2 regions of the Notoacmeibacter ruber genome follow, and region 1 is predicted to be linked to the other one. Evidence: predicted binding sites of a transcription regulator. Region 1 holds the regulator's gene; the other holds the start of a gene.
What was found. The regulator LexA, encoded in region 1, represses DNA repair genes until DNA is damaged. The targets are predictions, from matches to a motif close to TGTTCNNNNTGTGTTCNG.
Positions count from the first base shown of each region.

Region 2: D8780_RS00220 (YifB family Mg chelatase-like AAA ATPase) is a predicted target of LexA. The motif match lies at 1,621-1,638, and genes of this name have one in related genera.

Region 1 covers NZ_RCWN01000001.1:1,442,543-1,446,756, forward strand. The annotation lists gene D8780_RS06830 (molybdopterin molybdotransferase MoeA) at 1-1,122, shown strand, start outside; gene lexA (transcriptional repressor LexA) at 1,214-1,933, shown strand; gene D8780_RS06840 (ComEC/Rec2 family competence protein) at 1,959-4,190, opposite strand.
Region 2 covers NZ_RCWN01000001.1:40,740-44,953, reverse strand. The annotation lists gene D8780_RS00220 (YifB family Mg chelatase-like AAA ATPase) at 31-1,563, opposite strand; gene gshB (glutathione synthase) at 1,728-2,672, opposite strand; gene D8780_RS00210 (putative bifunctional diguanylate cyclase/phosphodiesterase) at 2,830-4,194, shown strand.

The DNA.
Region 1 (4,214 bases):
GCTGCGGTGGGACGCATTCTTGCATCGCCGCTTCATGCGAAACGGACCCAGCCTCCCTTTGAAGGCTCCGCCATGGATGGCTATGCCGTGCGGGCTGCTGATCTCGATCCGGATGGCGTGCCCTTGGAACTGATCGGCGAATCGGCCGCCGGACACCCCTTCCCTGGTTCTGTCGAACCGGGCCAGACTGTGCGGATTTTTACCGGCGCGACCATGCCGGACGGCGCCGATACGGTTCTGATGCAGGAAAATGCCGAACGTATTGACGACAAAACCGTCAGACCGACCCAAAAGGAACCGGTGGGACGGCATGTAAGGCCTGCCGGCGTCGACTTTTCCGAGGGCGATCTGATGCTGGAAAGCGGAACGAAACTTGATTTCGCTGCCCTCTCCCTCGCTGCCGCAGCCTCGCATCCCACCGTCGACGTCCACCGCAAGCCGCGCGTCGCCATTCTCGCCACGGGCGACGAACTGAAAGCGCCCGGCGAAAGCCTCGCTCCCGGTCAGATCATCGCTTCCAACACGTATGGCATCTCCGCAATCGTGAGCGAGATGGGCGGCGTTGCACTCGATCTGGGGATTACGCCTGATAAGCCTGCGGCCCTGCAAGCCGCGATCGACAAGGCTCAATCGCAGGACTGCGACGTCATCGTGACGCTGGGAGGAGCTTCGGTCGGTGACCACGATCTGGTGCAGAAGGCCATGGTCGACGCTGGTATGGTCCTTGATTTCTGGAAGATCGCGATGCGGCCCGGAAAGCCCCTCATGGTGGGGCGGCTTGACGGCATTCACGTCCTGGGCCTGCCGGGCAATCCTGTCTCCTCCATGGTCTGCGCGCACCTCTTCCTGCGCCCTCTTCTGTGCCGGCTTCTGGGCTCCACTTACAAACCGAAGACAGTGGCGGCCCAATTGACCGCACATCTCGAGGCCAATTCCGGTCGCCAGCATTACATGCGCGCCTCGGCCTCCTATGATGGCGACTGCTGGACGGTCGAACCGGCCGGTTCGCAGGATTCCTCCCTCCTCCGCGTCATGACCATCGGCAACGCGCTCATTGTTCGCCCGCCGCACGCGCCAGCTGCTGAACCTGGCGAAAAGGTACTTGTCGACCTCTGGCGCTGACCTTACCCTGCGGGACCTACTTGCAGAACATGAGAAGAACAGATAGTGTCTGTTCATTCTATGTATCGCTTTGATTCTGCGAGGCGCAGCGATGTTGACTAAGAAACAGCGTGAACTTCTTCTCTATATCGACCAACGGTTGAAGGAGACAGGCATTCCACCGTCCTTCGACGAGATGAAGGATGCGCTCGATCTCGCATCGAAAAGCGGCATTCACCGACTGATTACGGCACTGGAGGAGCGTGGTTTCATCCGCCGTCTGCCGAACAGGGCGCGTGCGCTGGAAATCATCCGTCTGCCGAATACGGCTGCGCCGGGCGGCAATACGGGTTTTCGTCCCTCTGTCATCGAAGGCAGTCTCGGCAAGAAGAAAGAAGCGCCCTCTTCTTCGGGTCCTGGTCGCGGCCCGTCTGAGGCCGCCAATGAATCTGGCATCAGTGTTCCGGTCATGGGCCGCATCGCCGCGGGTGTTCCGATTTCCGCTATTCAGCAGCAGACCGACAGTATCGCGGTTCCGCCATCCATGATCGCCGGCGGCGTTCATTACGCATTGGAAGTGCGCGGAGATTCGATGGTCGAGGCGGGTATCCTCGACGGTGACACGGTCATTATCAAGGATGGCACCGTTGCTGATCCGGGCGATATTGTGGTCGCTCTCGTCGATGACGAGGAAGCGACGCTGAAGCGCTTTCGCCGCAAGGGAGCCTCCATCGCACTCGAGGCAGCCAATCCCGCCTATGAGACGCGAATCTTCCCCCCCGATCGGGTCAAGGTGCAGGGTCGCCTTGTCGGCCTCCTGCGCCGGTATTAAGGCGCGGCTCGGCCCGCAGCGATTTTCAGGGTTTGTCCTTGTCTCCAGACGTATCGCGTTTGCGCGGAGTCCAGTCTGGCAGGCCGCGGGCGGGGCGGCTCCATCGCCTGGCATCGTGCCAGGGCATCGACATGTCTTTGAACGAATAGCTGACGCTCCAGCCGCCGCCCTCTTTTCTCCACAGAGCGGCGGAGCCGTGTTTGGCCAAATCCATGCGATCGATCGTAAGGGTCGGTGAACGCGTGGAGCATCGTCCGGCCTTGGGCTGCGTCGTGTCCCCAATGACGATAATGGCGGCGCGCCCGCACCATGACGCGCGATCCTCCGCATATTTCAGCCATATGATGGGGAGGCTGTCGGGTGGGTCGTAAAGACAAAGGCGTTCGCTGCAGAAGAAACGCTCGTCAGATCGTGCGATCATAGGGGCGCCACTCGGTTCGACAACTTTTTGGGGACCGATGAGACGTTCAGCGCCGAGCGCAGCCATCCACTGATCGCCGACAAAGTTCGATAGTCTCGCCCGATTGGAGATCATCGTACCCTCGGCACCCGCCAGCGCGACGGCGCGCCCATTATCCAGAATGAAACCGGCGGGCCTCTCGCCGGTCCCCAGCAGGCCGAGGCCGATGATCGCGAACGGAAGTGCTGTCCAGCGCAGGGCGGTCTGCAGGACGGCAAACAGGGCCAGAGCGATTGTCAGAAGCATAACGCCTTGGCCGGCGACGAGCCCGGCACGATCGGGGGGCGAGATTTCCGAAACAAATCTGGCGATCCATAGCATCGCCTCGATGCCCTCACCCATCAGTTTGAGAAACGGTGCTTCGAGTCCGAACGGCATGAGCAGAAGCGAAAGAACGGCCATCGGCATGACAAGGATAGAGATAACCGGCGCCGCGAGTAGATTGCCGAGCGGTGCGAGCGGCGCGACCCGCTGGAAGTGCCACAGCGCGAAGATGGTCGTGGCGGCGCCGGCAATAAGCGTCGTGGCGAGAATACCCGCTCCGAAACGAACCGGTAAATTCAGCAGGCCTGCACCGGCACGGCTCTCGCGGGCGAGGTGTCGCCGCCTCTGCCAGAGGCTGTGCGAGCGATACGCCGCGATGAGCGCGGCGGTCGCCGCGAAAGACATCTGAAAACTCGGCCCTATGACCTCGTGAGGCGCAATCAGAACCACCAGAACCATGGCCAATGCCAGGTTGCGCATGGTGATAGCGGTACGGTCGCACAACAGCGCCGCGAGCATGATCGCCAGCATGATAAAACTGCGCTGTGTAGCGATCGCCGCGCCGCTGAGCACAAGATAGCCACCAGCCGCCAAAAGACCTCCAGCGGCCGCCCATTTACGGATGGAATACCGCGCCGCCATTGTTGGAAACAGGGCAAGGGCAAGCCTGATGGCGCCGATGACCGTGCCCGCAGCGAGGGCCATATGGAGGCCGGAGATGGACAGAACATGCGCCAGGCCGCTAACCCGCAACGCTTCGCGTTCGTCGTCCCCGATCGCTGCGCCGTAACCGGCAATAAGAGCGGATGCGATGGCTGCGCTCGGCCCGTTGAGAACCATCGCGATCCGTCGGTCGATCGTCTCGCGCAGCCGATTGACCCTTGCCTTCACCTGTTCCGCCATGTCGGGCGAAGGCGCTATCTTCACCCGCTCCATTTTTCCCAGGGCGAAACCGATGGCACCCAGCCCGTCGAACCATGCATTGAAGGAAAAATCATATCCGCCAGGTCGGACTGGCCCGGATGGCGGCAGCAATCGTGCGCGTAACCTCACCACCTCGCCCGCTTGGGCCTCGGAACTGCCTCCGCGTATGGTCACGCGCACCTTGTCAGGCGCATAGCGCAACTCCGGTCGGGTTGTTTCCACGACCGAGAGAACCAGCCGTCGGCGCCCATCTCCCAGCCGTTCACTGTTGAGAATACGCCCCGTGAGCACTGTCGCGACGGGTGAGCCGAGGGTCTGGTGATTGCGGAAGGCCACATGCATTGCAGCGGTCGCGGCGCCCGCAAGCATGGCGAACAGCAGCAGAAAAATCGCGCCACTCATTCGCCCCCGCCGGACAAAAGCGATAGCCAAAGCGGGCGTGCCTATCGCGATGAGCTGCCAGTGCTCAAGGGGAGCGCGCATGGCGAAATAGAGAAACGCTCCGCTAGCGAAGAGAAGTGCGGAAGCAACGAAGAGGCTGCCTCGTTCGGTTTCCTCTATCAGAAGCGATCGGGCTTTTCGAAACGTCCCGCGCAAAGCTTGGGCCATTCGTTGCGCCGAATTCGTCGAACG
Region 2 (4,214 bases), 1.4 Mb from region 1:
CAGCGCGCCATTTCGCGCATTTCGCGCAGATCAGGCCGCTTGCGCCAGTCGATCACCGGCCATTCGATAGGACAGCGCCTCCGCCAGGTGAATGCGACCGACGCTGTCGGCGCCGTCGAGGTCGGCCAGCGTCCGGGCGATCTTCAGGACGCGGTGGTAGCCGCGAGCGGACAGAGCCATTTTTTCCGCTGCCTCCCGCAATAGCGACATGGCGCCGCCATCGCAGTGCGCAGCTTCTTCCATGAGGGATGACGGGCACACGGCATTGGTTGTCGCAGAGCGCAGTCCCATGGCGGAGAAGCGTGCATCCTGAATGGCCCGCGCTTCGGCCACGCGTGCGGCGATGGCTGCGGATGGCTCCGCCCTGCCCGGCGCGATGAGATCGGCCGCGGTAACAGCCGGAACCTCAATCCGCATGTCGATCCTGTCCAGAAACGGGCCGGATAGTCGCGCCTGATAATCGCTCACGCATCGGGGACCGCGGGCGCAGCGATGGCCCGGCTCACCCGCCATGCCGCAGCGGCACGGGTTCATCGCCGTGACAAGCTGAATCCGCGCAGGATAGGTGACCCTGTGATTGGCGCGTGCGATCACGCATTCGCCATTCTCCAGAGGCTGGCGCAGACTATCGAGAACGGTCGGATGAAATTCCGGCAACTCGTCGAGAAAAAGCACGCCATTATGCGCCAGCGAAACTTCTCCCGGACGCGCGCGTGTGCCACCTCCCACCATCGCGGCCATGGAGGCGGAATGATGCGGCGCACGGAAAGGCCGCCGCTCGCTGAGCTGACCGCCGGCCAGTTCTCCGGCGATGGAGGCTACCATGGATACCTCCAGCAATTCCCGGGGAGAAAGCGATGGAAGAATGGAAGGAAGGCGTGCCGCGAGCATGGACTTGCCGGAGCCGGGCGGCCCGACCATGAGCAGGTTGTGCCCGCCCGCCGCCGCGATTTCCAATGCGCGCTTGGCGGTTTCCTGACCGCGGACATCCGCAAGATCAGGTAAAGAGCCCGCCATCTGACGGCGTGTCGGCGTCGGACGAGAGAGAACCTGGGTACCCCGAAAATGATTGGCGATGGCGATCAGACTGCGCGGGGCGAGAATCTCGACGCCCTCTCCCGCCCAGGCCGCTTCCGCCCCGCTTGCCGCCGGACAGATCAGTCCCCGACCCTGTGCATTGGCGCCGATGGCTGCCGGCAGAGCCCCCGCGACCGGCGCGATCGAGCCATCCAGGGACAATTCGCCCAATACTGTAAAGCCATCGAGCGCATCGGCAGGGATGGCGCCCATTGCCGCCATCAGTCCAAGCGCGATCGGGAGATCGTAATGGCTCCCCTCCTTGGGAAGGTCGGCCGGGGCCAGATTAACCGTCACACGCTTGACCGGCATGGACAGGCCGGACGCGTGGAGAGCGGCCTGGACACGTTCACGACTTTCCGCCACCGCCTTATCCGGCAGTCCGACGATCTGCGTGTTCATCTTTCCCGGCGCGACCATGACCTGAACGCTAACGGGGACGGCCTCGATGCCTTGAAACGAGACGGTATGAACGGTGGCGACCATAGCCCAATCCTCTACGCCCTATTGACGCGGAGGAAAGCACGCACGCTCATACAAATCAAGAACGTTTCAAGAACTTTTTAGCGGCCGTTCCGTCTTCGGGTTGTAAGAAGTTGCACCGTCGGAACGAAGCGAGCCCGTGGAGCTCGACGGTTAGCAGAGGCACCTCACCCAGCCAGCCGCTTCTCCACCGCATCCCAGAAAAGGCCGCCAATGTCCTGACCGCCGAAACGCTTGACCTCACGAATGCCGGTCGGGCTCGTCACATTGATCTCGGTCAGCCGGTCACCGATCACGTCGATCCCGACGAGGGTGAAACCCCGCTCGCGCAGGGCGGGCCCGATGCGTTCGCAGATCTCCTGGTCGCGGTCGGTCATGCCGACGGCTTCGGCACGCCCACCGACATGCATGTTCGAACGTGAATCCGTCTCCGAGGGGATGCGGTTGATGGCACCGACGGGTTCGCCCTCTATCAGGATGATACGCTTGTCGCCCTGGCGAACCGCCGGCAGGTAGCGCTGAACGATGTAGGGCTCCCGGCTCATCTGTTCGAAAAGCTCGATCAGCGATGTGAGATTGCGATCGTCCTGCCGCAGGTGGAAAATGCCGGCTCCGCCGTTTCCGTAGAGCGGTTTCAGGATGATGTCGCCGTGCCGCCTGCGGAAATCGAGCACAGCCTGTCTGTCGCGCGTAATCAGCGTCTCGGGCATGAGATCGGGAAATTCGGTGACGAAGATCTTTTCGGGCGAATTGCGCACCCATGCCGGGTCGTTCACGACGAGCGTCTGCGGGTGAATGCTCTCCAGCAAATGCGTCGTGGTGATGTAGTTCATGTCGAAGGGAGGATCCTGCCGAAGCAGGATGACGTCCATCGTCGACAGATCGATCCGTTCTTCTTCGCCGAGATCGAAGTGGTTTCCCTCCTCATCGCGAAGGATCATCGGCTGGGCCCGGGCCATCAGCCGTCCCTCGTCCAGGCTCATCGCGTCGGGAACGTAGTGGTAAAGTTCGTATCCCCGCTCCTGGGCGGCGAGGCCGAGCGCGAAAGTTGTATCGCCCGCAATGTGAAGACCGGAAACATGATCCATCTGGATCGCGACCCGCAGTGCCATGACTTACTCCCGCAACCGCTTTTCTCTCTATGACGGACATAACGCTTTGCCGCCGTTCGAGAAAGAGGCGCCTCGAGGCAGGAATTGGCGGGATTTGTCAACGCTTTGGCAAGCTAGGGGCGATAGGATGATAATCACGATCAGGAAAAGTTGCGAAATGCCCGCCCACACTCGCTTCGATAACCCGACAACGGCAGAACTCGTCTCGACCGACAGCCTCACCGGTCTGGGTAACCGACAGCGCTTCTTCAAGAAACTGTCCCTTTATATCGAGGCTGGTCCACGCAGGCTTTCGCCTTTTGCAGTCCTGATCTTCAATATTGATGGTTTCAAGCCGATCGCAGACCTTTTCGGTCGCGAGGCGGGCGATACGGTTCTGGCGCAGATTGCCTTGCGCCTGCATAGCGCGGTGGATGACAATGCTCTGGTCTGCCGTGTCGGGGGCGATGAATTCGCTGTTCTGCACCCGTCCATCTCCACGGAGGAGAGCGTCAGGGAGGAGGCGGAGCTTCTTCTGGAGCTGGTTTCTGCCCCCTACGATATAGGAAGACGGAATATCCGGGTATCCTGCTCCGTCGGGGCGGCGGTCTACGACAATCAGGACGATAGTCCGGAAGCCTTTTTCGCCAAGGCTGAGAGCGCGCTCTACACCGCCAAGCGGCAAGGCTGTGGCTCGGTTATCGTTCACAACAAGGAGATGGACGAGACGATCCGCCGTCTGACCCGCCTGGAACAGGCCCTGCGCAGCGCGGTATCCGAGGGCCAGGTCGAGCCCCATTTTCAGCCGATCGTCGAGTTGCGCTCCGGCAAGCTGATCGGCTTCGAGTGCCTTGCCCGCTGGACCGATCGGGACCTTGGCTCGGTACCCCCAAGCGTCTTCATTCCTCTTGCCGAGGAACGCGGCATCATCGGCCCCCTGACACAGTTGCTCCTGAAAAAAGCATGTCTGGCGGCCCGGGAATGGCCGCGCGAGATGTTTCTGTCCTTCAATCTCTCACCAACGCAGCTGATCGATTCACATACCACCATGCTGGTGCTGTCGACGATTGCCGACACCCATTTCGATCCACGCCGTTTGGAGATCGAGATCACCGAGACCGGGATGATGTCCGACCCGGCTTCAGCCAAAGAGATCGTCTCGCAGCTGCGCGACGTCGGTATTCGGATTTCGCTCGACGATTTCGGGACGGGGCAATCCTCGCTCGGGCGGTTGCGGGAGTTTCCCTTCGACAAGCTGAAGATCGATCGCAGCTTCGTGTCCGCGCTCCTCGACGACCGACCCAGCGAACATATCGTCAAGGCAATCCTGTCGCTATGCGATGGCCTTCACCTCGATGTCGTGGCGGAAGGTATCGAAACGCAGCAGCAGGCCGCGAAACTGAAGGCGATGGGCTGTCGCGGTGGGCAGGGCTATTACTTCGGCAAGGCTGCCGATCACAATCTGACGCTGGCACGCGTCCGAAGAACACTTTCCAGCGAGAAGAAGGGCGTCGCACATCATTCCATGCGGCTCGCCTCCTAAAAGAAAACGGCGGCTCAAGG